2 regions of the Roseateles sp. P2_H4 genome follow, and region 2 is predicted to be linked to the other one. Evidence: predicted binding sites of a transcription regulator. Region 2 holds the regulator's gene; the other holds the start of a gene.
The links. Region 2 encodes FNR, which switches genes on or off when oxygen is low (the NO sensors DNR and NnrR bind a similar motif). Its sites were predicted from a motif close to TTGATNNNNATCAA; they were not measured.

Region 1: cyoA (ubiquinol oxidase subunit II) is a predicted target of FNR. The motif match lies at 3,234-3,247, and genes of this name have one in related genera.

Annotation. Positions count from the first base shown of each region.
Region 1 covers NZ_JBFUFR010000018.1:90,198-111,220, reverse strand. The annotation lists gene cyoC (cytochrome o ubiquinol oxidase subunit III) at 1-50, opposite strand, end outside; gene cyoB (cytochrome o ubiquinol oxidase subunit I) at 67-2,091, opposite strand; gene cyoA (ubiquinol oxidase subunit II) at 2,101-3,177, opposite strand; gene AC1DW3_RS15235 (MFS transporter) at 3,292-4,623, shown strand; gene AC1DW3_RS15230 (glutathione S-transferase family protein) at 4,738-5,409, shown strand; gene AC1DW3_RS15225 (ArsR/SmtB family transcription factor) at 5,381-5,728, shown strand; gene AC1DW3_RS15220 (SRPBCC family protein) at 5,725-6,186, shown strand; gene purL (phosphoribosylformylglycinamidine synthase) at 6,183-10,157, opposite strand; gene AC1DW3_RS15210 (hypothetical protein) at 10,233-10,640, opposite strand; gene AC1DW3_RS15205 (TRZ/ATZ family hydrolase) at 10,637-11,947, opposite strand; gene AC1DW3_RS15200 (ribokinase) at 11,967-12,884, opposite strand; gene gltA (citrate synthase) at 12,948-14,258, opposite strand; gene AC1DW3_RS15190 (FAD assembly factor SdhE) at 14,283-14,546, opposite strand; gene AC1DW3_RS15185 (succinate dehydrogenase iron-sulfur subunit) at 14,550-15,251, opposite strand; gene sdhA (succinate dehydrogenase flavoprotein subunit) at 15,279-17,066, opposite strand; gene sdhD (succinate dehydrogenase, hydrophobic membrane anchor protein) at 17,066-17,425, opposite strand; gene sdhC (succinate dehydrogenase, cytochrome b556 subunit) at 17,438-17,866, opposite strand; gene AC1DW3_RS15165 (GntR family transcriptional regulator) at 17,960-18,676, opposite strand; gene AC1DW3_RS15160 (malate dehydrogenase) at 18,771-19,757, shown strand; gene AC1DW3_RS15155 (cation-translocating P-type ATPase) at 19,854-21,023, opposite strand, start outside.
Region 2 covers NZ_JBFUFR010000037.1:51,046-58,845, reverse strand. The annotation lists gene hemN (oxygen-independent coproporphyrinogen III oxidase) at 1-969, opposite strand, end outside; gene fnr (fumarate/nitrate reduction transcriptional regulator Fnr) at 1,077-1,835, shown strand; gene AC1DW3_RS23820 (BON domain-containing protein) at 2,049-2,384, opposite strand; gene AC1DW3_RS23815 (sigma 54-interacting transcriptional regulator) at 2,572-3,984, opposite strand; gene AC1DW3_RS23810 (hypothetical protein) at 4,202-4,657, opposite strand; gene AC1DW3_RS23805 (sensor histidine kinase) at 4,641-6,161, opposite strand; gene AC1DW3_RS23800 (NAD(P)/FAD-dependent oxidoreductase) at 6,298-7,623, shown strand; gene AC1DW3_RS23795 (hypothetical protein) at 7,586-7,800, opposite strand, start outside.

The DNA of each region.
Region 1 (21,023 bases), on a different contig from region 2:
TAGAAGACGGGCGCGGCGCCGTTGACGTGAGAGGTCACAGTTGCAGTCATGTCAGCGGTCTCCCGGTCAGGCAGCGGATGCAAGCGCGCGGGTGCGCTCGTCCTCGGTGCGGGTCACCGCATCGGCCGGGATGTGGAAGTCACGGTCGTAGTTGAAGGTGTGGACGATGGACGCGATGACGGTGGCGGCAAAGGTCGCCGCGGCGATCCAGTACATATGCCAGATCAGCGCAAAACCCATGGCCGTGGCCAGCATGGCGATGATGAATCCGGCGCCGGTGTTCCTGGGCATGTGGATGGCCACGAAGCCTTGGCGAGGGCGCTCGGCGTTGCGCTGCTTCATGTCGTGCCAGGCGTCCATCTCGTGGGCGATGGGCGTGAAGGCGAAGTTGTAGTCCGGCGGCGGCGAAGATGTGGACCATTCCAGCGTGCGGCCACCCCAGATGTCGCCCGTCGTGTCGGCCAGTTCCTTGCGACGCCAGATGCTGACGGCGATCTGCACCAGGAAGGCACCGATACCGCAGGCCACGATGCCCGCACCGATGGCGGCGACGACGAAATAGGGTTGCAGCGTCGTGTCGTCGAAGTGGCTGACACGGCGCGTGATGCCCATCAGGCCCAGCACGTACAGCGGCGTGAACGCGACCCAGAAGCCGATGAACCAGCACCAGAACGACACCTTGCCCCAGAAGGCGTCGAGGCGGAAGCCGAAGGCCTTGGGGAACCAGTAGTTGATGCCGGCGAAGGCGCCGAACACCACGCCGCCGATGATGACGTTGTGGAAGTGGGCGATCAGGAAGAGGCTGTTGTGCAGCACGAAGTCCGCCGCCGGCACCGCCAGCAGCACGCCGGTCATGCCACCGATGGTGAAGGTGATCATGAAGCCCACCGTCCACAGCATCGGCACTTCGAACTTGATGCGGCCACGGTACATCGTGAACAGCCAGTTGAAGATCTTGGCGCCCGTCGGGATCGAGATGATCATCGTCGTGATGCCGAAGAAGCTGTTCACGCTGGCCCCTGAGCCCATCGTGAAGAAGTGGTGCAGCCAGACGAGGTAGGACAGGATGGTGATGACGACCGTCGCGTAGACCATGGACGCATAGCCGAACAGCTTCTTGCGACTGAAGGTGGACACCACTTCCGAGAAGATGCCGAACACCGGCAGCACCAGGATGTAGACCTCGGGGTGGCCCCAGATCCAGATCAGGTTCACGTAGAGCATGGCGTTGCCGCCAAGGTCGTTGGTGAAGAAGTTGGTGCCCAGGTAGCGGTCGGCCGTCAGCAGCGCGAGCGTCGCGGCCAGCACGGGGAAGGTCGCGACGATGAGCACGTTGGTGCACAGCGAGGTCCACGTGAAGACGGGCATCTTCATCATGGTCATGCCCGGCGCGCGCATCTTGATGATGGTGGCGATCAGGTTGATGCCCGACAGCGTCGTGCCCACCCCCGCGATCTGCAGTGACCACAGGTAGTAGTCCACCCCGACGTCGGGGCTGGCCAGGATGCCCGACAGCGGCGGGTAGGCCAGCCAGCCGGTCTTGGCGAACTCGCCGATGAACAGCGAGATCATGACCAGCACGGCGCCGCCGGCCGTCATCCAGAAGCTGAAGTTGTTCAGGAAGGGGAAGGCGACGTCGCGTGCGCCGATCTGCAGCGGCACGACATAGTTCATGAACCCGGTCACGAAGGGCATCGCGACGAAGAAGATCATGATGACGCCGTGGGCCGTGAAGACCTGGTCGTAGTGGTGCGGCGGCAGGAAGCCGGCATTGTCGGCAAACGCCATGGCCTGGTGGGCCCGCATCATCAGCGCGTCAGCGAAGCCGCGCAGCAGCATCACCACGCCGAGGATGATGTACATGATGCCGATCTTCTTGTGGTCGATGCTGGTGATCCAGTCGGTCCACAGATGGCCCCAGAGCTTGAACTTGGTGATCAGCGCGAACACCAGCGCGCCGCCCAGCATCACGGCGATGAAGGTGGCGACGAGGATGGGCTCGTGCAGCGGCAGCGAGTCCCAGCCGAGGCGGCCGAGGATGGGATGCAGCTGATCGAGCGTCTGGTGTTGGGCAACGACGGGATTGGACATCGGTCGGTCTCAGTTCTTCAGCGCGGCGGGTGAAGCCTCGGGGGCTTCGACGGGCAGACCCAGCAGGTTGGTCGGCGTGCACAGCGCGGCGACGACGGTGCGTTCGCGCTGCGTGCCCTCGGCATCACGCCAGGGGCTGCGCATCGTGCTGGCCACGCCACCCTTGCCGGCACCGCCGGCCGCGTCGATGGCCATCATCTGGCTGGCGCACATCTTCTTGCCGTCGACGCAGCGGTCGACGATGGCGCTCCACAGGCCGGGCTCGACGCTGGCGAAGCGGCGGATGGGCTCCTTGGCGCTCGGCTGTTCCAGCTTCAGGTAGTCAGCGCGGGTCAGCGTGTTGCCGCCGGCCTTGTTGCCGTCGACCCAGCGCGCGAATTCTTCGTCCGTCAGACCATGGAACTTGAAGCGCATGTCGGAGAAGCCGGCACCGCTGTACTGGGCCGACAGGCCGTCATAGACACCGGCCTTGTTGATGACAGCGTGCAACTGAGTCTGCATGCCCGGCATCGCGTAGATCATGCCGGCCAGGGCCGGCACGTAGAAGGTGTTCATCACCGAGGTGGACGTGAAGCGGAAGTGGATGGGGCGGTCCACCGGCGCGGCCAGTTCGTTGACGGTCGCGATGCCCTGCTCGGGGTAGATGAAGAGCCACTTCCAGTCCATCGACACCGCGTAGACCTCCAGCGGCTTTACGTCGGCCGCCACGGGCTTGCCTTCGGCGATGCGGTCCAGCGGGCGGAAAGGGTCGAGCTTGTGGGTGCTGATCCAGGTGATGGCGCCCAGCGCGATGATGATCAGCAGCGGCGCACCCCAGATGACGAGTTCCAGGCGGGTGGAGTGGTCCCAGTCCGGCGCATACGTCGCCTCCTCGTTGGACTGGCGGTAACGGTATGCAAAGAACAGCGTCAGCGCGATCACCGGGACGATGATCAGCAGCATCAACAGCGTGGACGTGACAATGAGCTGCGCCTGCTGTTGCGCGATGTCGCCATGCGGCTTCATCACGATCCAATCGCAGCCGGACAAAGCGAAGCTGGCTGACAAGACCAGGGCGCTGTTGAGGAGAGACTTGTTGGGGTACATCCTGAGGTGCGCGCAAGGGTTAACGATCTTGCTCGCAGCGATGGAATGTAAGTTGATTGAGGCAAATCAACGATTGGACATTTTGTCCAAGGCACAGACGGAGACAAGCCCGAAATGGCAGTTGCAGGTAGTACTTTCCATAGCCCCAATTCCGGCCCGCTGACCACCCGGACGGACGAGGACCTGGCCCCCGGCGACATCGCGGTGGGCGTCATCATCGGCCGCGCGTCCGAATATTTCGACTTCTTCGTCTTCGGCATCGCCTCGGTGCTGGTCTTCCCGCAGGTCTTCTTCCCCTTCGCCGACCGCCTGACGGGCACGCTCTACGCCTTCCTGGTCTTTGCGCTGGCATTCGTCGTCCGACCGGTCGGCACGCTGATCGGCATGTCCATCCAGCGCCATTTCGGCCGCTCGGCCAAGCTGACCGCCGCCCTCTTCCTGCTCGGCTGCTCCACGGTCGGCATGGGCCTGCTGCCTGGTTACGCCGAGGCCGGCAGCGCAGCCATCTGGCTGCTGGCGCTCGCACGCGTCGGCCAGGGCCTGGCCTTGGGTGGCTCCTGGGACGGCCTGCCCTCGCTGCTGGCCCTGAACGCCCCGCCGCACCGCCGCGGCTGGTACGCCATGCTGGGCCAGCTCGGCGCGCCGCTGGGCTTCTTCGTCGCCTCGGGCGTGTTCCTGTACGTGTTCGGCAGCCTGGACGCCAAGGACTTCCTGTCCTGGGGCTGGCGCTTCCCCTTCTTCACCGCCTTCGCCATCAACGTCGTCGCGCTGTTCGCCCGGCTGCGCCTGGTCGTCACGCACGAGTACGAGAAGCGCATGGAGGAGCATGAGCTCGACCCCGCCTATCTGCGCGAGCTGCTGCCCGCCCAGGGCCACCACATCGTCATCGGCGCCTTTGCGGCCCTGGCCAGCTATGCCCTTTTCCACCTGGTGAGCGTGTTCCCGCTGTCCTGGGTGGCGCTGTACGGCACCGAAGGGGTCGAGGACTTCATGAAGATGGAGCTTCTCGGCGCCGCCTTCGCGGCCGTCGCCATGCCCATGTCCGGCCTCATCGCCGACAAGATCGGCCGGCGCAGCTACCTCGGCACCATGGCCATGGCCATCGGCGTGTTTGCGCTGTTCGCGCCCTTCATGCTGGGCGGTGGCAAACCCGGCCAGGCCGCCTTCATCCTGATCGGCTTCGTGCTGCTGGGCCTGTCCTATGGCCAGTCCGCCGGCTCGGTGACGTCCAATTTCCTGCCTCACTTCCGCTATACCGGCGCAGCGCTGACGGCCGACATGGCCTGGCTGCTGGGCGCGGCCTTTGCGCCCGTCGTGGCCCTCTTCCTGTCGTCACGCTTCGGCCTGGTGTCGCTCAGCCTCTACCTGCTGTCCGGCGTGGTCTGCACGCTGGTGGCGCTGCGGGTGAACAAGCGGCTGCAGGCGGCCGCCGTCGTGCAGGACTGATCCGGTTCGCCATCCAGACAAGGCGGGCCGAGGCCCGCCTTTGTTTTGCCTCGACAGTTTCCTTTTCCTGAAAGTTTCCATACACTTAGCCATCACGGAAACTTTAGAGCCACCATGTCCCTGACCCTGCACTACCACCCGCTCTCCTCCTATTGCTGGAAGGTCCTGATCGCCCTCTACGAGAACGGTGCGCCTTTCGAAGCCCGCACCGTCAATCTCGGTGACCCGGCAGCACGCGCGGCCTACGCTGCGCTCTGGCCCACGGCCAAGATCCCGCTGCTGGTCGACGGGGACCGCGTCGTGCCCGAGACCTCGATCCAGATCGAGTACCTGGATCGCCGCCATCCGGGGGCCGTGCAGTTGCTGCCCGATGACTTCGAGGCGCAGCTGGAGGTGCGCTTGTGGGACCGCGTCTTCGACCTGCACGTGATGACGCCCATGCAGCGCTTCATCGGCCAGCAACTGCGCCCCGACGCCGAGCGCGACGCGGCCACGCTGACCGGCGCCGTCAATGACCTGGGGCTGGCCTATGACCTCATCGAAAGCCGCCTGGGCGACCGTACCTGGGCAGCGGGAGAGGCCTTCACGATGGCCGATTGCGCCGCAGCGCCGGCCCTGTTCTACGCGGCCATCGTGCGGCCCTTCTCGCCCGCCCATGTCAAGCTCAGCGCCTACTTCGAGCGCCTGCTGGCCCGTCCCTCCGTGTGGCGCTGCATCGTCGAAGCCCGACCGGTCTTCCAGTACTACCCCCTGCGTCATGCCCTACCTGCACGCTTCCTCGGCTGAAGGCCTGGACCGTCTTTTCGCCGCCCTGGCCGACGGCAACCGCCGCGCCATGGTCGACCAGCTGGCGCGCGGGCCGGCCTCGGTGTCGGACCTGGCCAAGCCGCTGTCTCTTCGCCTGCCCTCGGCGCTGAAGCACCTGGCCGTGCTGGAGGCCGGCGGCGTCGTGCAGTCGGACAAGGCCGGCCGCGTGCGCACCTACCGCATCGCGCCGGATGCCTTTGGCGGCCTGGAAGACTGGGTGGCCACGCGCAAGGCGATGTGGCATCGCCAGTTCGACGCCCTTGAAGCCCTTCTCGAAGAACAGGACAACCCACCGTGACGACGACTCCCGCCGCCCACACCAGCTTCGTGCTGGAGCGCCGCTTCAAGGCCTCGGCCAGCCGTGTGTTCGCTGCCTGGGCCGACCCGGCCACCAAGCAGCGCTGGTCCGACTGCCATGCCGAGATGAACGCCACCGAGTTCAGCATGGACTTCCGCCCCGGTGGGCAGGAGATCTACCGCAGCGAGCTGCCCGATGGAACGCAGCTCGCCGTCGACAAGGTCTTCCTCGACATCGTGCCGCAGGCCCGCATCTTGTTCGCCTACTCAATGGCAGCGGACGGCCGCGCGCTATCGGCGTCACTGGTCACCGTGGAGTTCGCCAACACGCCTGCCGGCTCGACGCTGAAGCTGACCGAGCAGTTGGCCTACCTCGACGGCCACCAGGACCTGGAGCAGCGCCGGCGTGGCACCGAAGAGGGCCTCGACCGGCTGTTGCTCGAGGTGGATGCGGCTTAGCCCAGCGCCTTCCTCGCGCTCTGGAACATGCGCAGCCACGGGCTGTGCAGCGCGCGGTCGCCCGAGGTCCAGCTCATCTGCACATTGCGCAAGACGCGCTCCGGGTGGGGCATCAGCGCCGTGAAGCGGCCGTCCGGCGTCGTCACCGACGTCAGGCCGCCCGGGCTGCCGTTGGGGTTGAACGGGTAGGCCTCGGTCGCTTGGCCATGGTTGTCGACAAAGCGCATGGCCTGGAGGACCTTGGCCGCGTCACCCTGGCGCGCGAAGTTGGCGTAACCCTCACCGTGTGCAACGGCGATGGGCAGGCGGCTGCCGGCCATGCCCTGGAAGAACACGCTGGGTGACTCCAGCACCTCGACCAGCGACAGGCGGGCCTCGAACTGCTCGCTCTGGTTGCGCGTGAAGCGCGGCCAGGCGTCGGCGCCCGGGATGATGGGCGCGAGCGCGGCCAGCATCTGGCAGCCGTTGCAGACCCCCAGGGCCAGCGTGTCCCGGCGCGCAAAGAAGGCACGAAACTGCTCGGCCAGCACGGGGTTGAACATGATGCTGCGCGCCCAGCCCTCGCCGGCGCCCAGGGTGTCGCCGTAGCTGAAGCCGCCGCAGGCCACGAAGGCCGCGAAGCCGTCCAGTTGGACCGCGCCGGACTGCAGGTCGCTCATGTGCACGTCGAAGCTGTCGAAGCCGCCCTGTGCCATCGCATAGGACATCTCGATGTGCGAGTTGACGCCCTGCTCGCGCAGGATGGCGACCTTGGGCTTCGCGCCGGTGACGATGAACGGCGCCTCGGGCGTGAACGTCGTGTGGACATGCAGGCCCGGGTCGTCGGCCTTGCCGGCAGCGGCATGCTCGGCATCGGCGCCGGCCGGGTTGTCGCGCAACTGCGCGATGCGCCACGACACCTCGTCCCAGGTCTGCTGCAGCGTCGTCAGGTCGGCGGCGAACACCTTCTTCGCATCGCGCCAGACTTCCACCTGCCGCGCCGCATTGGGCTTGGCAACGACGTGGGAATACCTGGACAGGCCATGCGCGCGCAGCACCTGCATGACGGCATCGCGGTCGCCCGCGCGGACCTGGATCAGCGCACCCAGTTCCTCGCTGAACAACGCGCGCAGCGTCAGCTCTTCGCGGCGGGCGCTGACCTGGCCGGCCCAGTTCTTGGAGTCGCCCATGTCGGCGCGGCTGTCGCTGATGCCGTCGCCTTCCGTAACCAGCATGTCGACGTTCAGGCTCAGGCCGGTCTGGCCGGCAAAGGCCATTTCGCAGGCCGCCGCCCACAAGCCGCCATCCGAACGGTCGTGATACGCCAGCAACTTGCCGGCGGTGCGCAGTTCGTTGATCGCGTTGACCAGCGACACCAGCAGCTTGGGGTCGTCGAGGTCCGGCACATCGCTGCCGAACTGGTTCAGCGTCTGCGCCAGGATGGAGCCGGCCATGCGGTGCTGGCCCTGGCCCAGGTCGATGAGGATGAGCGCCGAGTCCTCGCGCTGCCATTCGGGCGTCAGCGTGCCGCGCACGTCGGCGATGCTGGCGAAGGCGGTGACGATCAGCGATACCGGCGCGGTGACCTGCTGGTCAGCCCACTTGGTGCGCATCGACAGCGAATCCTTGCCGACTGGGATGGAAATGCCCAGCGCGGGGCACAGTTCCATGCCCACGGCCTTGACAGTGTCGAACAGCGCGGCGTCTTCACCGGCTTCGCCACAGGCAGCCATCCAGTTGGCGCTGAGCTTCACGCGCGGCAGCTCGAAGGGCGCGGCCAGCAGATTGGTGATGGCCTCGGCCACGGCCATGCGGCCCGAGGCGGGTGCGTTGACGGACGCCAGCGGCGTGCGCTCGCCCATGCTCATGGCCTCGCCGGCAAAGCCGTTGAAGTCGGCCAGCGTGACGGCGCAGTCCGCCACCGGCAGCTGCCAGGGGCCGACCATCTGGTCGCGGTGGTTGAGGCCGCCCACGGTGCGGTCGCCGATGGTGACGAGGAAGCGCTTGCTGGCCACCGTCGGGTGGCGCAGCACGTCGAAAGCGGCCTGCTCCAGCTTGACGCCGGACAGGTCCAGCGCACCGCCGCTGCGGGCCACGCGCTTGACGTCGCGCTGCATCTTGGGCGGCTTGCCCAGCAGCACGTCCATGGGCATGTCGATGGGGTGATCGGTGACTTCCGCGTCGCCATCCACCAGCTTCAGGTCGCGCTCTTCCGTCACGACACCGACGACGGCGAACGGGCAGCGCTCGCGCGCGCACATCGCTGCAAAACGGTCCAGGCTGCCCGGCGCAATGGCCAGCACATAGCGCTCCTGGCTCTCGTTGCACCAGATTTCCTTTGGGGCGAGGCCCGACTCCTCCAGCGGCACCTTGCGCAGGTCGAAGCGCGCACCGCGGCCGGCGTCGTTGACCAGCTCGGGGAAGGCGTTGGAGATGCCGCCCGCGCCCACGTCGTGGATGGCCAGCACCGGGTTCTCCTGCCCGAGGCCCCAGCAGTGGTTGATGACCTCTTGCGCGCGCCGTTCGATCTCGGGGTTGCCGCGCTGCACGGAGTCGAAGTCGAGGTCGGCCGTGTTGGTGCCGGCCGCCATCGAACTGGCCGCGCTGCCGCCCATGCCGATGCGCATGCCCGGGCCGCCCAGCTGGATCAGCAGGCTGCCGGCGGGGAACTCGATCTTCCGGGTCAGGTCGGCGCGGATCTGGCCCAGGCCGCCGGCGATCATGATGGGCTTGTGATAGCCGCGGCGGATGCCATCCACCGTCTGCTCGTAGACGCGGAAATAGCCGCCCAGATTGGGCCGGCCGAACTCGTTGTTGAAGGCCGCACCACCCAGCGGGCCCTCGATCATGATCTGCAGCGCCGACGCGATGTGCGCCGGCTTGCCGACCGGGTTCTGTTCCCAGGATTCGGCCAGACCCGGCAGATGCAGGTTGGAGACCGAGAAGCCGGTCAGGCCCGCCTTGGGCTTGGAGCCGCGGCCCGTAGCACCTTCGTCGCGGATCTCGCCGCCAGCGCCCGTGGACGCCCCCGGGAAGGGCGAGATGGCCGTCGGGTGGTTGTGCGTCTCGACCTTCATCAGCACCTCGGCCTGCTCGGCACGGGCCGTGTAGGCCGAGCCCGGCGCATCGGCCGCCATCCAGCGCTGGATGGCATGGCCTTCCATGATGGCGGCGTTGTCCGAGTAGGCGACGACCGTGTGCTGCGGGTTCAGCTTCTCGGTGTTGCGGATCATGCCGAACAGCGAGAGCGGCTGGGCCTCGTCGTCGACGATGAAGCTCGCGTTGAAGATCTTGTGGCGGCAATGCTCGCTGTTGGCCTGGGCAAACATCATCAGCTCGACGTCGCTGGGGTTGCGGCCGAGCTTCTTGAAATTGGTGTCGAGGTAGTCGATCTCATCGGCCGACAGGGCCAGGCCGAACTCGACATTGGCCTTCTCCAGGGCTGCACGGCCCTGGCCGAGCACGTCCACATGCGCCAACGGCTCGGCCGTGCGCTCGTCGAACAGATGGGCGGTGGCCTCGCGCGTGAAGCACACCGACTCGGTCATGCGGTCGTGCAGCAGTTCGGCGCAGGCCTGCAGCTCGGCCTCGCTCAGCTGCCTGGTGCCGCCAAGGCTTCCAAGGAGGCCGGACTTCAGCGCGACGCGGTATTCAACGACGCGCTCGACGCGCTTCAAGGCCAGGCCGCAGTTGCGCGCAATGTCGGTGGCCTTGGACGCCCAGGGGCTGACGGTGCCGAAGCGCGGCGCGACGACGACGAGATCGCCGCTGGCAGCCGCATCGGCGGGTTCGCCGTAGGTCAGCAGCGCCTCGAAACGCTGCTGAGCGCCGGCCGCCATGGCCGTGTCGGTCCAGACCCAGTGCACCGCGCGGGCGCTGACGGCGCTGATGCGCTCGTTGACCTGTTGCAGCCGGCCCAGCAAGGCCTGGGCGCGGAACGTGGACAAGGCGTTGCCGCCCTCGAAACATTGCAGATGCAGGGTGCGGGTCATGGCGTCGGGAGGCGGGGCCGCGCGGCCGGCGTAAGGGGAAACCAGCATTCTAGGCGGCAGTCCGCCCTGCGCCAGCTATGCGCCCAGACTGAGGCCGCGACTGCGCAGCCAGGCCTCGGCCTCGGCGACGCTGGCGCAACCGTGGAAGTTGGTCAGCGTGGCCGCGCGAGCCGCCATCGGCTGGATGATGAGAGCCTGGAAACTGTCCGGGATGACCGTGGCCGCGGCGGCGAGGTCGTGGGCCAGGGCGTCCTCGAAGAAGGCCCAGATGCCATCCAGTGCCTCGGGCGTGGCGCCTTCCCAGGCGGCCGTGTCGCTCAACAGACCCCAGGGGCGGCCGGCACGCTCGCGCGCCAAGCGTCCGCCCTCTTGCTGCAGCCGGGCTGCGGCGATCTCGTTCCAGGTGCCCTCCAGACGCAGAACCAGCACGTCGCCACGCCAGGTGAGGCTGAAGCGGCCATGCTGGCTCCACACTGGGCTCATGGGGCCTGCATTCGGCCGACGACGTCGCGCACCTCGGCCAGCAGGGCCGGCACATCGATGGTCGTCGGCTGGCGCTCGCGCAGCACCTGGCGGCCGCCGATCCAGACATTGCTGACCTGCTCACGGCCGGCCACGTAGACGAGCTGGGCCGCGGCGTTGTACACGGGCTGGCATTCGATGCTGTCCAGCGACACGGCGACGCAGTCAGCCAGCTTGCCGACCTCCAGCGAGCCGAGGTCGTCGCCGCGGCCCATGGCCTTGGCGGCGCGGATCGTGGCCATTTCCAGCGCGGTGCGCGCAGAGGCCACCGTCGGGTCACCCGTGATGCCCTTGGCTAACAGCGCTGCTGAGCGGATCTCACCGAACATGTCGAGACGATTATTGGACGCCGCGCCGTCGGTGCCAAGCACCGTGTTGACGCCGGCGGCCTCCAGCGCCTTCAGCGGCATGACGCCCGAAGCCAGCTTGAGGTTGGAGTTGGGGTTGTGCACCAGATGCACGCCCTTCCTGGCCATCAGCTCGATCTCGGCCTCGTCGAGGTGGACCATGTGCACGGCGATCATGCGCTCGTTGAACAGGCCCAGCTTGTCCAGGCGCGCAATGGGACGCACACCGTGGGCCTTGAGGCCGTCGCTGACCTCGCCCGCCGTCTCGTGGATGTGGCAGTGCATCTGGATGTCGAGCTTCTCGGCCAGGTCGCGCAGCTTGATGAAGGTCTCGTCGGACACCGTGTAAGGCGCATGCGGCGCGCTGGTCCAGTCGAGCAGCTTCTCGCCCTTGTACTGTTCGTAGGCCGCGATGCCCTTGGCGATGTAGTCGTCCGGGCCGGAGGCATAGCCGGTGGGGAAGTCGATGACGTTCATCGACACGGCGGCACGCACGCCCGAGTCCACAGCGGCGCGGGCCATGGCGGTCGGGAAGAAATACATGTCGTTGATATAGGTCGTGCCGCTGCGCAGACCTTCGGCAGCCGCGAGCTTGGAGCCGAGATAGGTCCAGTCCTCACTGACCCATTTCTTTTCGAGCGGCCAGATGTGGTTCTGCAGCCAGTCCATCAGCGGCACGTCGTCGGCGACACCGCGCAGCAGCGTCATGGCCGAGTGGGCGTGGCCGTTGATGAGGCCGGGGATGAGGATCTGCTCGGGCAGTTCGACACGCTCGGCTTGCGGGTACTTCGCCAGCAGGTCAGCGCGCGGGCCGACGGCGGCAATGCGCTCGCCGTCGATCAGCAGCGCGTGATCTTCAAGCGTGCCTTCGCCGGCCTTCATGGTCAGCAGCCAACGGGGCAGCAGCAGGGTCTGGGACATCTTGTTCTCCTTGTGGGATTCAGTGCTTCAACGATTCTTGGACTTCGGCGCGGCGCGGCATCGCGTCCTGCACGCCGGGGCGCGACACGGCGATGGCCGCGGCGGCTTGGGCAAAGGCGAGCGCCTGGGCAATGGGCTGGCCCTCGGCCAGCGCGGTGACGAGAGCGCCGACGAGGGTATCGCCGGCGCCGACGGTGTCGACGGCCTTCACCGGGCGGGCGGGCACGCGGAGGATGCCCTGGTCATCGAGCCAGCACAGGCCATCGGCACCGAGGGACACGAGGACGGCACCCGGGCCCTTGGCGCGCAGCGCTCGGGCCAGCGCCTCGGGCTCGGCGACGCCACCACCCAGGGTCGTGACCAAGGCCTGGGCCTCCAATGCATTGACGACGAGCAGGTCGACCAGGGGCAGCAGCGCCTCGCAGCCGGCGCGGAAGGGCGCCGCGTTCAGCAGCGTCTTCACGCCGGCCGCATGGGCGCGTTCAAAGGCGCGCGCGACGCTTTGCAGCGGCAGTTCCTGCTGAGCGACCAGCCAGCGCAAGCCGTTCAGCTCCAGGGCCTCCACCTGCTCCAGCGGCAGCGTGCCGTTGGACCCGGCCACCGTGACGATCTGGTTCTCGGCATCCTCGGCGCCGACGACGATCAACGCAACACCCGGCACTTCGTCGGCGGGCTGGGCAACCGCATGGGTGTCGACGCCCTCGCCTTTCAGCTGCTCGACCATGGCCGCGCCGTTCTCCAGCAGGCCCACGCGCGCAGCCAGAGCCACGCGCGCACCGAGCCGTGCTGCTGCGACCGCCTGGTTCGCGCCCTTGCCGCCCAGGCAGGAGCCGAAGCGCTGGCCGCGCAGCGTCTCGCCCGGCAGCGGCAGGCGCGGCGCATGCACGATGAGGTCGCGGTTGACGCTGCCGAGGACGAGGATCTCAGGACGGGTCATCAAGGTTCCCAAACGAAAGAACCCCTCGGAGGACCGAGGGGTTCGCGGTGATGCGAGAGCCGATCAGCGCTGTGCGATGGGCTTGACGTCGCGCGGGGTGGCGCCGACGAAGAGCTGGCGCGGGCGGCCGATCTTGTACTCGGGGTCGCCGATCATCTCATTGAGCTGGGCGATCCAGCCCACCGTGCGGGCCAGCGCGAAGATGGCGGTGAACAGCGGCACGGGGATGCCGATGGCGCGCTGCACGATGCCCGAGTAGAAGTCGACGTTCGGGTAGAGCTTGCGGGCGACGAAGTACTCGTCTTCCAGCGCGATTTTCTCGAGCTTCATGGCCAGTTCGAACAGCGGGTCGTTTTCCAGGCCCAGTTCGCCCAGCACTTCGTGGCAGGTCTCGCGCATCAGCTTGGCGCGCGGGTCGTAGTTCTTGTAGACACGGTGACCGAAGCCCATCAGCTTGACGCCGGAGTTCTTGTCCTTGACCTTGCTGACGAACTCGCCGATGCGGGCCACGCCGCCCTGCTTCTGGATGTCGCCCAGCATGTTCAGGCAGGCCTCGTTGGCACCGCCGTGAGCGGGGCCCCACAGGCAGGCCACGCCCGCGGCGATGGCCGCGAAGGGGTTGGTGCCCGACGATCCGCACAGGCGCACGGTCGACGTGGAAGCGTTCTGCTCGTGGTCGGCGTGCAGCGTGAAGATGCGGTCCATCGCGCGGACCAGCACCGGGTTGGGGTTGTAGTCCTCGCAGGGCGTGGCAAACATCATGCGCATGAAGTTGCCGGCGTAGCTCAGGTCGTTCTTCGGATAGATGTAGGGCTGGCCAATGGTGTACTTGTAGGCCATGGACACCAGCGTCGGCATCTTGGCGATCAGGCGGATCGCCGCGATCTCGCGGTGCTCGGGGTTATTGATGTCGGTGCTGTCGTGATAGAAGGCCGACATCGCGCCCACCAGGCCCGTCATGACGGCCATCGGGTGGGCGTCACGGCGGAAACCGCGCAGGAAGAACTGCATCTGCTCATTCACCATCGTGTGGTGCATGACCTTGTCCTCGAACGTCGCCTTCTGGCTTTCGTTCGGCAGCTCTCCGTACAGCAGCAGATAGCAGGTCTCGAGGTAGTCGCAGTTCACCGCGAGTTGCTCGATGGGGTAGCCGCGATACAGCAGCTCGCCCTTGTCACCGTCGATGTAGGTGATGGTGGAGTTGCACGACGCCGTGGACAGGAAGCCGGGGTCGTAGGTGAACTTGCCGGTCTGGCCGTACAGCTTGCGGATGTCGATGACATCCGGGCCGATGCTGCCCTTGTACAGGGGCAGATCCATCGAAGGGCTGCCGTCGGAGAACGACAGGGTGGCTTTCACGTCGGACGGGGTCATGTTGCAGTCCTTAGGGTTTTGAAATCAGGTGCGCAGGTCGGCAAGGACTTGGTGCACGGCAGTGGTGTCGATTTCACCACTGGGCTCCTTGCGGCGCAGTAACAGGTCGAGAAGGTCGTTGTCGGCCAGGTCCATCAGTATCGTCAGGCCTTCGGCTTGCACGACGCTGATGCCTTCGTCGGCATGCCGGGTAAAGAATCGTTCGATGAAGAGGTCGTTCTCCAGCAGGCCACGGCGGCAGCGCCAGCGCAGCTTGGAGAGTTCGCGTTCACCGATCAGTTCGGGCATGCGTCAGACCGCGCGGCGGACCATCAGTTCCTTGATCTTGCCGATGGCCTTCGTGGGGTTCAGGCCCTTGGGGCAGACGTCCACGCAGTTCATGATGGTGTGGCAGCGGAACAAGCGGTACGGGTCTTCGAGGTTGTCCAGGCGTTCGGCGGTGGCTTCGTCGCGGCTGTCGGCGATGAAGCGGTAGGCCTGCAGGAGACCTGCCGGGCCGACGAACTTGTCGGGGTTCCACCAGAAGCTCGGGCAGCTCGTCGAGCAGCTCGCGCACAGGATGCACTCGTACAGGCCGTTGAGCTCGTCGCGCTCCTCGGGCGACTGCAGCCGCTCGGTCTCGGGCGGCACGTTGTCGTTGACCAGGTAAGGCTTGATCGAGTTGTACTGCTTGAAGAACTGCGTCATGTCGACGATCAGGTCGCGCACGACGGGCAGGCCCGGCAGCGGCTTGAGCGTGATGACGCCCGGCAGCGTGCGCATATTCGTCAGGCAGGCCAGGCCGTTCTTGCCGTTGATGTTCATCGCGTCCGAGCCGCAGACGCCTTCGCGGCAGGAGCGGCGGAAGGACAGGCTGGGGTCGACGGCCTTGAGCTTGTTCAGGGCGTCCAGCAGCATGCGCTCCGAGCCATCCAGCTCGACCTCGAGGGTCTGCATGTAGGGCTTGGCGTCCTTGTCCGGGTCGTAGCGGTAAATCTGGAAGGTGCGCTTCATGAGGTTTTTCTCGACAGACAGGACGCGTTAGAAGGTTCTGACCTTGGGCGGGATCGATTCAACGGTCAGCGGCTTGAGGTTGACCGGCTTGTAGTCCAGGCGGTTGCCGTCGGAGTACCACAGCGTGTGCTTCATCCACTGCTCGTCGTTGCGGCCGTTCGGGTGGGCCGGCGTGTCGCCGTAGTCGTTGACGGTGTGGGCGCCGCGGCTCTCGGTGCGGGCCGCCGCCGACACGATGGTGGCCTGCGCCGCCTCGATCAGGTTCTCGACTTCCAGCGCCTCGATGCGGGCCGTGTTGAAGACCTTGGACTTGTCCTTGAGCGTGATGTTCTTGACCCGCTCGGCAATCGCCGCGACCTGGGTCACACCCTCGTTGAGCATGGCCTGGGTGCGGAACACGCCGGCGTGCTGCTGCATCGCGGCACGCAGGTCGTTGGCCACGTCCTGGGCATATTCGCCGCTGGTGCTGTTGTCCAGGCGCGCCAGGCGGGCCAGCGAGCGGTCCGCCGCGTCCGCAGGCAGGTCCTTGTGCGACTGCTTGCCCAGGTCTGCGGCCACCAGGTGGTTGCCTGCCGCGCGGCCGAACACCAGCAGGTCGAGCAGCGAGTTGGTGCCCAGCCGGTTGGCGCCGTGCACGCTGACGCAGGCGCATTCACCCACGGCGTACAAGCCTTTGATGACCTCGTTGGGGTTGCCGTTCTTGGGCGCCACCACCTGGCCGTGGATGTTGGTGGGGATGCCACCCATCTGGTAGTGGATGGTCGGCACCACGGGGATGGGTTCCTTGGTGATGTCGACGTTGGCGAAGTTGTGGCCGATCTCCAGCACCGACGGCAGGCGCTTGGCGATGGTGTCGGCGCCCAGGTGGGTCATGTCGAGGTTGATGTAGTCCTTGTTCGGACCACAGCCCCGGCCTTCCTTGATCTCCTGGTCCATGCAGCGCGACACGAAGTCGCGCGGTGCCAGGTCCTTCAGCGTGGGCGCGTAGCGTTCCATGAAGCGCTCGCCGTCGGCGTTGCGCAGGATGGCGCCTTCGCCACGGCAGCCTTCGGTCAGCAGCACGCCGGCGTTGTGCACGCCGGTCGGGTGGAACTGCCAGAACTCCATGTCTTCCAGCGGGATGCCGGCGCGCGCCGCCATGCCCAGGCCGTCGCCGGTGTTGATGAAGGCGTTGGTGCTGGCGGCAAAGATGCGGCCGGCACCGCCGGTGGCCAGCAGCACGGTCTTGCCGCGCAGGATGTGGACCTCGCCGGTCTCCATCTCGAGCGCGGTCACGCCGACCACGTCGCCCTCGGCGTCGCGGATCAGGTCCAGCGCCATCCACTCGACGAAGAACTGCGTGCGCGCCTTGACGTTCTGCTGATACAGCGTGTGCAGCATCGCGTGGCCGGTGCGGTCGGCCGCGGCGCAGGCGCGCTGCACGGGCTTCTCGCCGTAGTTGGCGGTGTGGCCGCCGAAGGGGCGCTGGTAGATGGTGCCGTCGGCATTGCGGTCGAACGGCATGCCGAAATGCTCGAGCTCGTAGACGACCTTGGGCGCCTCGCGGCACATGAACTCGATGGCGTCCTGGTCACCCAGCCAGTCCGAACCCTTGACGGTGTCGAAGAAGTGGTAGTGCCAGTTGTCCTCGCTCATGTTGCCGAGCGAGGCGCCAATGCCGCCTTGAGCGGCGACGGTGTGCGAGCGGGTCGGGAAGACCTTGGACAGCACGGCCACGTTGAGGCCGGCCAATGCCAGTTGCAGCGAGGCGCGCATGCCGGAGCCACCGGCCCCGACGATCACCACATCGAACTTACGGGTAGCGAGCGCCGCCATCACAGTCTCCACAGAACCTGGATTGCCCAACCGGCGCAACCCAACAACCAAACGATGGTGAGCACCTGCAGCGCGAGGCGAACACCGACGGGCTGGATGTAGTCCATCCAGATATCGCGCATGCCCACCCAGGCGTGATACGCGAGCGACAGGATGGTCACGAAGGTCAGCAGCTTCATCCACTGCTGGGAAAAGATCGCCGCCCAGCGGTCGTAGCCGAGGGCGCCGGGCATCAGCAGCTGGGCCAGCAGCACGACCGTGAAGACGGCCATCAGCACGGCGGTGACGCGCTGCGCGAGCCAGTCACGCAGACCGTAATGCGCACCGACGACGATGCGCTTGGAACCGAAAGTACTCATTCTTGTTCTTCCTCAGTACAGACCGAACAGCTTGGCACCCAGCAGCAGCGTCAGCAGCGTGCTGAGGGTCAGCGTGACCAGAGCCGAGCTGTGGCCCTGGGCCTTGCTGACGCTGTGCGTCGCGTCCATCCACAGATGGCGCACGCCGGCGATGAAGTGCAGGAGGTAAGCCCAGATCAGGGCCAGCGTCACCAGCTTGACGAACCAGCCGGGGATGCCGGCGAAGCCCGCCACGAACACGTTGGTGAAAGTCTCGAAGGAGATTTCCGTGCTCAGGCTGCTGTCCAGCATCCACACCACGAAGGGCAGCAGCAGGAACATCAGCAAGCCGCTGATGCGATGCAGGATGGAGACGATGCCGGCGGGTGGAAGGCGGTAACTGACGATCTGCGTGACGTGAATATTTCTGAAGACCGGTCGGGTCTTGGCACTGTCCGTCATGGTCGAGCCTGCGTAATCAATGTGAAACCGAAAGATTCTAGGCCAGAGACAAAGGCCGAGCTTCGCGGTTGCTGCACTGCGGCATTGTCAGATTCAGTTCAACTCATTGAGGTAGAAGTCCGCCTGCGTGTGGTAGAGACCGCGTCGCAATTCGACCGGTCGGTCGCCATAGGTGTAGGCCACGCGCTCGACGCTGAGCAGGGGGGCGCCGTCGGGCAGGCCCAGCAGTTCGGCGGCACCGGCGGTGGCCGCGATGGCGCGCAGCTTCTCCTCGGCGCGCACCATGTGCACCTGGTAGCGTTCCTCGAAGAGCGCGTACAGCGTGCCCGCGTAGGCGTTGATGACTTCGCTGCTCAGCCCGCGGAAATGCCGTTCCGGCAGCCAGAGATCGTCCAGCACGACAGCGCGGCCGCGGCGCAGCAGCAGCCGCCTGACCTCGATGACGGGCTCCGCCGTGCGCAGATGCAGGGCCCGCGCCGTCTCGGCCGTGGCACGGGCGCGGCGGCAATGCAGCAGCTCGCGGGTGAAGCCGGTGGCGCCGTCGTCGGCCACCAGGCGCAGGAAGCGATAGGCGTCGCGCGGCGCCGTGTGCGTCGCGACAAAGGTGCCGGCGCCCTGGCGGCGCTCGACGACATGCGCCGCCGCCAGTTCATCCATCGCCTTTCTGACCGTGCCCGCACTGGCGTGGAAGCGCTCGGCCAGGGCCGCTTCGCTGGGCAGGGCATCCCCTGGCCGCCACTCGCCCGCCGCGAGGGCGGCCACGATCAACTGGCGGATTTGCTCGTACAGCGGCGCAGGGGACTTTGGCATGCGCGCATTGCAGCACAGGGTATGCCCGTACACTCGACAGGTTGAGGGCGAAACGCCCTAGCCCAGCTTTATCAACTGTCCCTCGGAGACCTCCATGAGCAAGAAACCCGTTCGCGTCGCCGTCACCGGCGCAGCTGGCCAGATTGGCTACGCCCTGCTGTTCCGCATCGCCTCCGGCGAAATGCTGGGCAAGGACCAGCCCGTCATCCTGCAACTGTTGGAAATCCCCGACGAGAAGGCTCAGAACGCGCTGAAGGGCGTGATCATGGAACTCGAAGACTGCGCCTTCCCGCTGCTGGCCGGCATCGAGGCCCACAGCGACCCGATGACCGCCTTCAAGGACACCGACTACGCGCTGCTCGTCGGCGCCCGCCCGCGCGGCCCCGGCATGGAACGTGCCGACCTGCTGGCCGCCAACGCCCAGATCTTCACGGTGCAGGGCAAGGCCCTGAACGCCGTCGCCTCGCGCAATGTGCGCGTGCTGGTGGTCGGCAACCCCGCCAACACCAATGCCTACATCGCGATGAAGTCGGCCCCGGACCTGCCGGCCAAGAACTTCACCGCCATGCTGCGCCTGGACCACAACCGCGCGGCTTCGCAGATCGCCGCCAAGACCGGCAAGGCCGTCGCCGGCATCGAGAAGCTGGCCGTGTGGGGCAACCACTCGCCCACGATGTACGCCGACTATCGCAACGCCACCATCGACGGCCAGTCGGTCAAGGCCCTGATCAACGACGAGCAGTGGAACCGTGAAGTGTTCCTGCCCACCGTCGGCAAGCGCGGCGCGGCCATCATTGCCGCTCGCGGCCTGTCGTCGGCCGCCTCGGCTGCCAACGCCGCCATCGACCACATGCGCGACTGGGCGCTGGGCAGCAACGGCAAGTGGGTCACGATGGGCATCCCGTCGAACGGCGAATACGGCATCCCCAAGGACGTCATGTTCGGCTACCCGGTCACCACCGAAGGCGGCGAGTACAAGATCGTGCAAGGCATCGAGATCGACGCCTTCTCGCAGGAGTGCATCAACAAGACGCTGAAGGAACTGACGGACGAGCAGGACGGCGTCAAGCACCTGCTCTGAGCCGGTATCGAGGACGGGCTTGCCCGTCAGCGTCCACGAGACACCCTTGCGAGGGTGTCTTTTTTTTTGCCCTTGTCGAGCGCGCAAGCCAGCCGGTCAAGCGGCCGCAGCGCTGCGCAGTCGCGCGCTCCATGCAGCCCCGGCGCTCACGGCAAGCGCCACCGTCACCAAGGTCAGCACCAGGTCCTCCGCCGCGGGAACGCCGAAGTGCAGCAATCGCCTCGGGCCCGGCACCAGCACGGCGGTCGCCAGCGCGGAGGCGGCAACGACGGTGACTGCCCAGAAGGCCCGGGAGCTCGCATTCGCCAAGGTGCGAAGCCCGCTGCCGATGGCCATGTTGGCCGCCACCAGCATCAGATTCCCAAGCGTCAGGCCGATCACGGCCAGCGTGCGGGCCACGTCGACCTCACGCCCGGCCTGCAGCGCCAGCAGGTACACGCCCAGGGTCGCCGCGAGCAGGCAGCCGCCCTGCACCAAGCCCCGCCACAACATCGCCCAACCCACGATGCCATCGTCCGTGCGGCGCGGCGGTCGCTGCATCAGCCCCGGCGCTTCGGCCGCACCTTCGAAGGCGAGCGAGCACACCGGATCAATCACCATCTCGGTGAGCACCACATGCACCGGCAACATCAGCGGCGGCAGGCCGAACAGCAGGGGCAGCAGCGCCAGGCCAGCGACCGGGACATGGATGGCGGTGATGTAGGTCATCACCTTGCGAAGGTTGTCGAAGATGCGCCGCCCCATGCGAACGCCACCCACGATGCGCCCGAAGTCTTCGTCCAGGAGTACCAGGCCGGCGGCCTCGCGCGCGACGTCCGTGCCGCGCACGCCCATCGCGATGCCGATGTGCGCCGCCTTCAACGCCGGCGCGTCGTTGACACCATCGCCGGTCATGGCCACGGTCTCGCCGTTGCGCCGCAGCGCCAGCACCAGCTTGAGCTTCTGCTCCGGCATCACGCGGGCAAACACGCGCACATGCCGCACCGCCTCGGCGAGGGCGAGTTCTCCCAGCGCATCGATTTCGGCGCCGGTCAGGACGCCCGCCTGCACGTCGATGCCGGCCTGCTCGGCGATGGCCAGCGCCGTGGCCGCATGGTCGCCGGTGATCATCGCCACCGCAATGCCGGCTTCACGCGCCTGCGCGACCGCGCCCGGCACGCTTTCACGCAGCGGATCCTCGAAGGCGGCCAGGCCCAGCAGCGTGAAGTCGTGGTCATGCGGGTGCATCACCGTTTCACCGTGCGGCGAACAGGCTTCGGCCACAGC
Region 2 (7,800 bases):
GTCGCAGTCCGGCTGCGTGGAATAGCCCTGGAAACCGCGGTGCAGCAGGCCCTGGCGCTTGGCCACGGCCAGCGAGTCTTCCGGCAGCGCGAAATGGTCCATGCCGATATAGGTGTAGCCCTCGCCCAGCAGCGCACTGATCGCGCCGGACAGCATGGCCAGCTTGTCACCCGCAGGGGGCAGCAACTCGGCCACGATGCGGCGCTGCGGCTTGAAGCGCTGCGGCAGGTGGGCATAGGCGTACATCGCGATGCGGTCCGGGCGCAGTTCCGCCACCTGGGCGATGGTGCGGGCGAAGCTCGCCGGTGTCTGCAGCGGCAGGCCGTAGATCAGGTCGACGTTGGTGGATGAGAACCCCAGTTCGCGGGCCCGCAGCATCAGCGCGGCCACCTGCTCCAACGGCTGCACGCGGTGCACGGCCTTCTGTACGGCGGCATCGAAGTCCTGCACACCGAAGGACAGGCGGTTGAAGCCCAGGCCACGGAGATGCGCCAGCCGCGCGGCGTCCACCGTGCGCGGGTCCACCTCGATGGACAGCTCGGCACCCGGCAGCAGCTTGAAGCGCCGGTGCAGCGCGTCCATCAGCGAGCTCAGCTCGGTGTCGGACAGGAAGGTCGGTGAGCCACCGCCCAGGTGCAACTGCGATACCGGCGCCGTGCCTCCCATGGCCTCGGCGACCAGGTCCATCTCCACTTCCAGCGCGGCCAGGTAGGGCTGGGCGCGCTCATGGTGCTTGGTGATGATCTTGTTGCAGGCGCAGTAATAGCAGAGCTGCTCGCAGAACGGGATGTGGACATAGACCGACAGCGGCTGCGCCGTGCCGCGCTGGCGCAGCGCCTGCAGGTGCTGAGGCCCCTGGTAGGCCTCGACCAGGCGGTCGGCGGTGGGATAGGACGTGTAGCGTGGGCCGGCCACGTCATGGCGGCGCAGCAGGTCGGCATCGATGGGGCGGTCTGTGACAGCGGGCATGCCCTCACTGTGCCGACAGGAACAACCCAGGGCGTTGATCCAGGTCAAGGCCGCTGCGGGTGCCGCCGAGAACAATGTGTTCCATGCTGACCACCCTGACTAGCCCGATGAGCGTGCCGATCACTCCCGACATGCCCTCGAAGCCCTGCTCCGCGCTCGAGCCCCTCAAGGTGGCCTGCGCCAGCTGCAATCTGCGGGAACTCTGCCTGCCCGTGGGCCTGAACGCCGGCGAGCTGCAGAAGCTCGACGGCCTGGTGGAGAAGCGCCGCAGCGTGCAGCGTGGCGACCACCTGTTCCGCAACGGCGACCGCTTCGAGGCCCTGTACGCGGTGCGCACCGGTTTCTTCAAGACCTGCGTCGGCAGCGAGGACGGCCGCGAYCAGGTSACCGGYTTCCAGATGGCMGGCGAGCTGCTSGGSCTGGACGGCATCAGCAGCGACCACCACCACTGCAACGCGGTCGCGCTGGAGGACTCTTCCGTCTGCGTGATCCAGTACCGCGACCTGGAAGCCCTGTCGCGCGAGTTCAACGTGCTGCAGCACCAGTTCCACAAGATCATGAGCCGCGAGATCGTTCGCGACCACGGCGTCATGCTGCTGCTGGGCAATATGCGCGCCGAGGAGAGGCTCGCGGCCTTCCTGCTGAACCTGACGCAGCGCCTGCAGGCGCGCGGATTCTCGGCGTCCAGCCTGGTGCTGCGCATGACGCGCGAAGAGATCGGCAGCTACCTCGGACTCAAGCTGGAGACCGTCAGCCGCACCTTCTCCAAGTTCCAGGAGGACGGGCTGATGGAGGTCAAGCAGCGCCAGTTGCGCATCCTCGATCAGGCGGGGCTGCAGGCGCTGGTCAACAACTCCCGGGTTTGAGTTGAAGCCCCTCGTCCAGCCCGGCCCTGCTGAACGCGGGCAGAGCTGGCCGGTCCCCCGAGGGGACGGCGATGCTTGCGGCATTGAGCCGCAAGCACATCGCCCAAGCGGGCCGGCTTGGGGCGGCCCGGCGCTCGGCCCGGAAATCTGGGGTCACGCGAAAAAAAGGCCCCGCGGGGGCGCGCGGGGCCTCGAGATCGAAGGTGACGGCGATCAGCCGACCTTGATCTCGTTGCGCACTTCCTTCACGCCCGGCACGGCCGACACGAGCAGCACGGCCTTCTGGGCCAGGTCTGCCGTGGGCGCCGCGCCCTTCAGCACGATCACGCCGGCGCTGGTGCTGCTGACGGTCAGCGGCAGCGCCTGCAGGTCCTTGTCCTTTTGCAGGGCGGCCTGGGCCTGGCTGGTGATGGCGGCGTCACCTGCCGGCTGAGCCTGCGCGACCTGTTGGTCCGGGGCCGGTGCTTGATCGGCCGCAAAGCTCGCGGTCGCGGCACCCGCCATCAGGGCGGCAGTCAGCAGTCGGGCGAAGGTGGATGTTTGTCGCATGCAAATCTCCTGAGGATGCGTGAATCGAAGGCGGCACCGGGTGGCGCCACAAACGGCTTAGCGCAAGGCCTGTGCCAACCTGCGATTTCCCTTGCAGATCAAGCACTTGCCAAAAAACTCGGGGGTGAACAGCGGCCCAGGGCGGCACTTTTGTCGCCGGGTGGCGACAGGCTGCGCGGCTGCGGCGCTAAGCGCTTGATTCGTCTGACAGTTTCCTGTCGCCGGATGCCGACGCGGGCGCTAGGGGGGCCGCCTCCGCACGGAACAACTGCGGGTCCAGGCCATGCTTTTGCAGCAGGCGATAGAACTCGGTGCGGTTGCGGTCGGCCAGGCGCGCCGCCTCGGCCACCTGGCCCGAGGTCAGCTTCAGCAACTGGTTCAGGTAGTCGCGCTCGAAGCGCTGCTTGGCATGCTGGTAGTTCAGCACTTCGGCCGGCGGCATCTGCAGCGCGCGCTGCACCTGGGCCAGCGGCAGCAGCGGTGCTGTCGCCAGCACGCAGACCTGCTCGACGACGTTGTAGAGCTGGCGCACATTGCCCGGCCAGGGCGCCGTCACCAGGGCCTCCAGCGCATCGGGTGCAAAGCCCTTGACCGGCTTGCGGTGGCGCTCGGCCAGCGTCTGCAGGAAATGCTGGGCCAGCAAGGCGATGTCCTCGCGCCGCTCGGCCAGTGCCGGCAGGCTCAGCTTGACGACATTGAGCCGGTAGTAGAGGTCAGGCCGGAACAGGCCCTCCGTCATCGCCAGTTCCAGGTCGCGGTGCGTGGCCGACAGCAGGCGCACATCCACCGCCACGGCGTCATTGCTGCCCACCGGCCGCACGACGCGCTCTTGCAGCACCCGCAGCAGCTTGACCTGCAGGGCCAGCGGCATGTCGCCGATCTCGTCGAGGAAGACCGTGCCGCCCTCGGCCGCCGGGATCAGGCCCTGTCTATGCCCTTGCGCGCCGGTGAAGGCTCCCTTCACATGGCCGAAGAGTTCGGATTCGAGCAGGGCCTCCGGGATGGCGGCGCAGTTCACCGCAATGAAGGGCTTGGCCGCGCGCGGGCTGGCCTTGTGGATGGCGCGGGCCAGCAACTCCTTGCCGCTGCCGCTGTCGCCGGCGATCAGCACGCTGGCATCGGTGCCCGCCACCAGGCGCGCCTCGGCCAGCACCTCGGCCATGCGCGGGCTGCGGCTGATGATCTCGCTGCGCCAGGCGCCATCGCCGCCAAAGGGCGCGGGACCGGGCCGGTTCAGCAGCAGGGCCTGGTTGATCTTGTCCAGCAGCTCCTTGCCGTCATAGGGCTTGGTCAGATAGGCATGGGCGCCGCGCGTCGTCGCCTCGACGGCATCGGGGATGCTGCCGTGGGCGGTCAGCAGGATGACGGGCAGCGAGGGGTGGCGGGCGCGGATCTCGTCGAACAGGGCCAGGCCGTCCAGGCCGGGCAGGCGCACATCGGTGATGACGAGGGCCGGCAGCTTGACGGCCAGGTGGGCCAGCGCCGCCTCGGCGCTGGAGACGGCCTGCACCGCGTGGCCGGCGGCCGTCAGGCGCATCGTCATCAGGCGCAGCAGGTCGGTGTCGTCGTCGACGACGAGGATGGTGGCTTGTGCCGTCATGCAGACTCCTGTCGGGTCTCGCGGGGCGAGCGCCGGGCCGCTCCCAAGCCGGCCCGCCTTGGGTGATGTGCTTGCCGGTCGATCCGGCAAGCATCGCCGTCCCCTCGGGGGCTGAGGCCGGACACATTACGTCCGGTGGACGTGATGTGCCTGCCGAAGCGCTGCGGCCCTGACCACAGCGCGGTCCCAGGCCAAGGTACTCCTTGGACGAGGGGTTTCATTTCGCGCCCGGCTTGGCCGGCAGCGTCTGCTCGATGGCCTTCAGCGCTTCGAGCTTCTCGTTGAGCTGTTCGTTGCGGCGCTGGGCGTCGCGCAATTGTTGGCCGAGCTTGTCGAGGTTGTCCTGCAGCCGGCGTTGCTCGGCCAGCCGCGTGCTCATCAGGGAGGCCAGCGGCTTCAGGGGTTCGAGCAGCGGGTCGGTCGACGTGCCGAGCGCGTCGAGCTGGGCGGCGGCCTGGGCCTGCTCGGCGGCGCTGCGGCCCTGGCCGAGCTGCCAGGCCTTTTGCAGATCGGCCGCATAGCCCTGCAGGGCCTTGACGCCCTCGTCGTTGGCGGGCGGCGGCGCGGCCGGCTCCGGGCAGACCGGCGCAGGCGGCGCAGCTTGTGGCGAGGGTGCCGGCGTCTGGCAGGCAGCCAGCAGCAGCAAAAGGGCAATCTCAAGCAGTCTTCGCATGGGGAATCTCGATCCGGAAATGGGCACCGCGCGCGCTGGCCAGCAGCCGGCAGCTGCCGCCATGGGCCTGCACGACCTCGCGCACGATGGACAGGCCGACACCACTGCCGCGACGAGCGCCCGGCGGCTGGTGACGGCCTTGGTAGAAGGGGTCGAAGATGCGTGGCGCGTCCTCGGCCGCCACGCCGCTGCCCTCGTCGGCGCAGTCGATGCGCACGCCGGCCGCGTCATGCGCCAGCGTCAGCGTCACGCTGCCGCCCGGCGGGCTGAAGCGCACCGCGTTGACGAGCAGGTTGGCGAGCACGGCCGCCAGCTTGTCGCCGTCTACGAGCACCTCGCATTCGGCCGCGTCGATGCGCATCTGCAGGTCCTTGGCCCGCCACAGCAGCCGCTGATCGTCGACGACACGTTCCAGCAGCGCCTTCAGCTCCACGGGACGGCGGCGCAACTGCTGGGCGTCGGACGCCAGCGCCTGGTAGCTCAGCAGGCCCTCGATCTGCAGCTGCAGGGCCGCGCTGTTGTCGCCGAGGATGCGCACGATCTCGGCCTGGTCGGCCGTCAGCGGCCCGGCCACGCCATCACGCAGCAGGGCCGCGCCCTCGCGGATGGAGGCCATGGGCGTCTTCAGCTCGTGCGAGATGTGGCGCACGAAACGGGTCTTGTCGGACTCCAGCGTCGCCAGGCGCTGGCGCAGCCACTCCAGCTGGCGGCCCAGCCGGCGCAGGTCGACCGGGCCGCTGATCTGCACCGGTTCATCGAAGTGGTTGTCACCGAGCCGGCCGATGGCCGCCTCGACATGGGTCAACGGCCGCAGCAGCCAGTGACCGAAGCTGAAGGCCAGCAGCACCGCCAGCACGCTGGCACCGACGACGAGGGCGCTGATGAGCCGGCGCTGTTGTTCCAGCTCGGCCAGCACGGCATCGCTGCGTCTGTCCATGGCCTGCTGGCTCTGCTGCGCCAGCGCCTGGTTGATGCCATGCAGGCGCGCGAACAGCGGGGTCAAGCGCTGCAGGGCGGGCTGTCGCAGTCGGCCGGGCGTTTGCAGGATGCGCCAGGCGGCATCGGCCTGGGCGCCCCAGTCGGCGAAGAGCTGGTGCGTCGCCGGCTCGGTCAACGCATGGGCGAGTTCGGACTGCGTGTCGCGCGCCTCCTGCCAGGCGGCCTGGAAGCGCTCGCGCAAGGCCCCGTCATCCAGCACCAGGAACTGGCGCGCGCTGCGCTCCATCGCCACCGTGCGCTCGGCCAGGCGCTGCACCTGGGCCGTCAGGGCGGCGGCGTCCTGAGAGGCTTCGCGGCCCTGCAGGGCCACATGCTCCAACGCCAGCATGGCCTGGGCCGCGGCACCGCCCAGGGCCATGGCGATCAGCAGGAAGACCGCGAGCAGGCCCTGGCGGAAGGACAGGCCGCGCAGGCCTTCGTTGCGCAGGCGCTGCCAGGCCGAGTCGGCGCTGGACGTGGGCTCGGGTCGGGGATGGGCGGGCGCGGTGAGGGAATCGACAGACATCGTGCAGGACGCGCCGCATGCTAAGAGGCCCTCCGCCGCAAGGCCCTCCCCAGCTTCGCATCCATTGCAACAGCAGGAAACGGCGCTTGACCCCTTCCATGCTGCGGCGCAGCAAACGAGGCGTAGGATGAGTCTCATGCGTCCCCAAGTCCTCATCATCGGCTGCGGCTTCGGCGGCCTGGAAGCGGCGCGTGCCCTGCGCACCGCTGAAGTCGACGTCACCGTCGTCGACAAGACCAACCACCACCTCTTCCAGCCCCTGCTCTACCAGGTCGCGACCGCCGGCCTGTCGGCACCGTCCATCGCGGCGCCCATCCGCCATCTCTTCCGCAGCCAGCGCAATGTGACGACGCTGCTCGGCGAGGTCACCGGCATCGATGCCGCGGCGCAGACGGTCACGCTGAAGGACGGCGCCCTGCTCCGCTGGGACCATCTCATCGTCGCCGCCGGCGCCACGCACAGCTATTTCGGCCGCGACGACTGGGCCGAGCACGCGCCGGGCCTGAAGACGCTGGACGATGCCTTCGAGATCCGCCGCCGCGTGCTGATGGCCTTCGAGGCAGCGGAGCGCGAAGACGATCCGGCCCGGCGCGCGGCGCAGTTGCAGTTCGTCGTCGTCGGCGCCGGCCCCACCGGGGTCGAGCTGGCCGGCACCTTCGCCGAGATCGCAAGGCACACGCTGCCGGGCGAGTTCCGCCGCATCGACCCCAGGCAGGCCCGCGTGCTGCTGGTGGAAGGCGGCCCGCGCGTGCTGGGCGCCATGCCCGAGCGCCTGAGCGAACGCGCCCGCGAGCAGTTGACGGCACTGGGCGTGGAAGTGCACCTGGGCGCCCGCGTCAACGGCATCGACGCCGAGGGCCTGGACGTCACGACGGCCGCCGGGCCCGAGCGGCTGCACAGCCGCTGCGTCGTCTGGGCAGCCGGCGTGGCGGCCTCCCCGCTGGGCCGCGCGCTGGCCGATGCCACCGCTTGCACGCTGGACCGCGCCGGCCGTGTCGTCGTCGAGCCCGACCTGAGCCTGAAGGGCTTTCCCAACATCCAGGTCATCGGCGACCTGGCGGCCGCGCAAAGCCATGCACCGGGCAAAGAGCCCAGGCCGGTGCCGGGCGTGTCGCCCGGTGCCAAGCAGATGGGCCGCTGCGCCGCGGCCAACATCAAGCGCCACCTGCGCGGCGAGGCCACGCAGGCTTTCCGCTACAGCGACTACGGCAACCTCGCCACCATCGGCCGCAACAGCGCCGTCGTGGATCTGGACACGCCGGCCGGTCCGCTGCGCTTCTCAGGCTATTTCGCGTGGCTGTTCTGGCTGTTCGCCCACGTCTACTTCCTGATCGGTTTCCGCAACCGTTTTGTTGTGCTGTTGGACTGGGCCTGGGCCTACTGGACCTATGACCGGGGCGCACGTGTCGTTGCCAACGCAGGGCTCAGCGAGGCCAGCCCGGTGCGTGACGTGAAGGCCTGACCTCGCCGCCGGGCAAGTTGACGAGCAGCAGCGCCAGGCTGCTGCCCAGCGCGACGACGGCCCAGAAGATCAGGAAGCTGACGGTGTAGACCGCCTGGGCCGATAGCTGCACCGGCGCGGCGCCGAACCAGCGCAGTTCGGCGGGGTCGACGACCGCGAACACCAGGGCTTCCAACA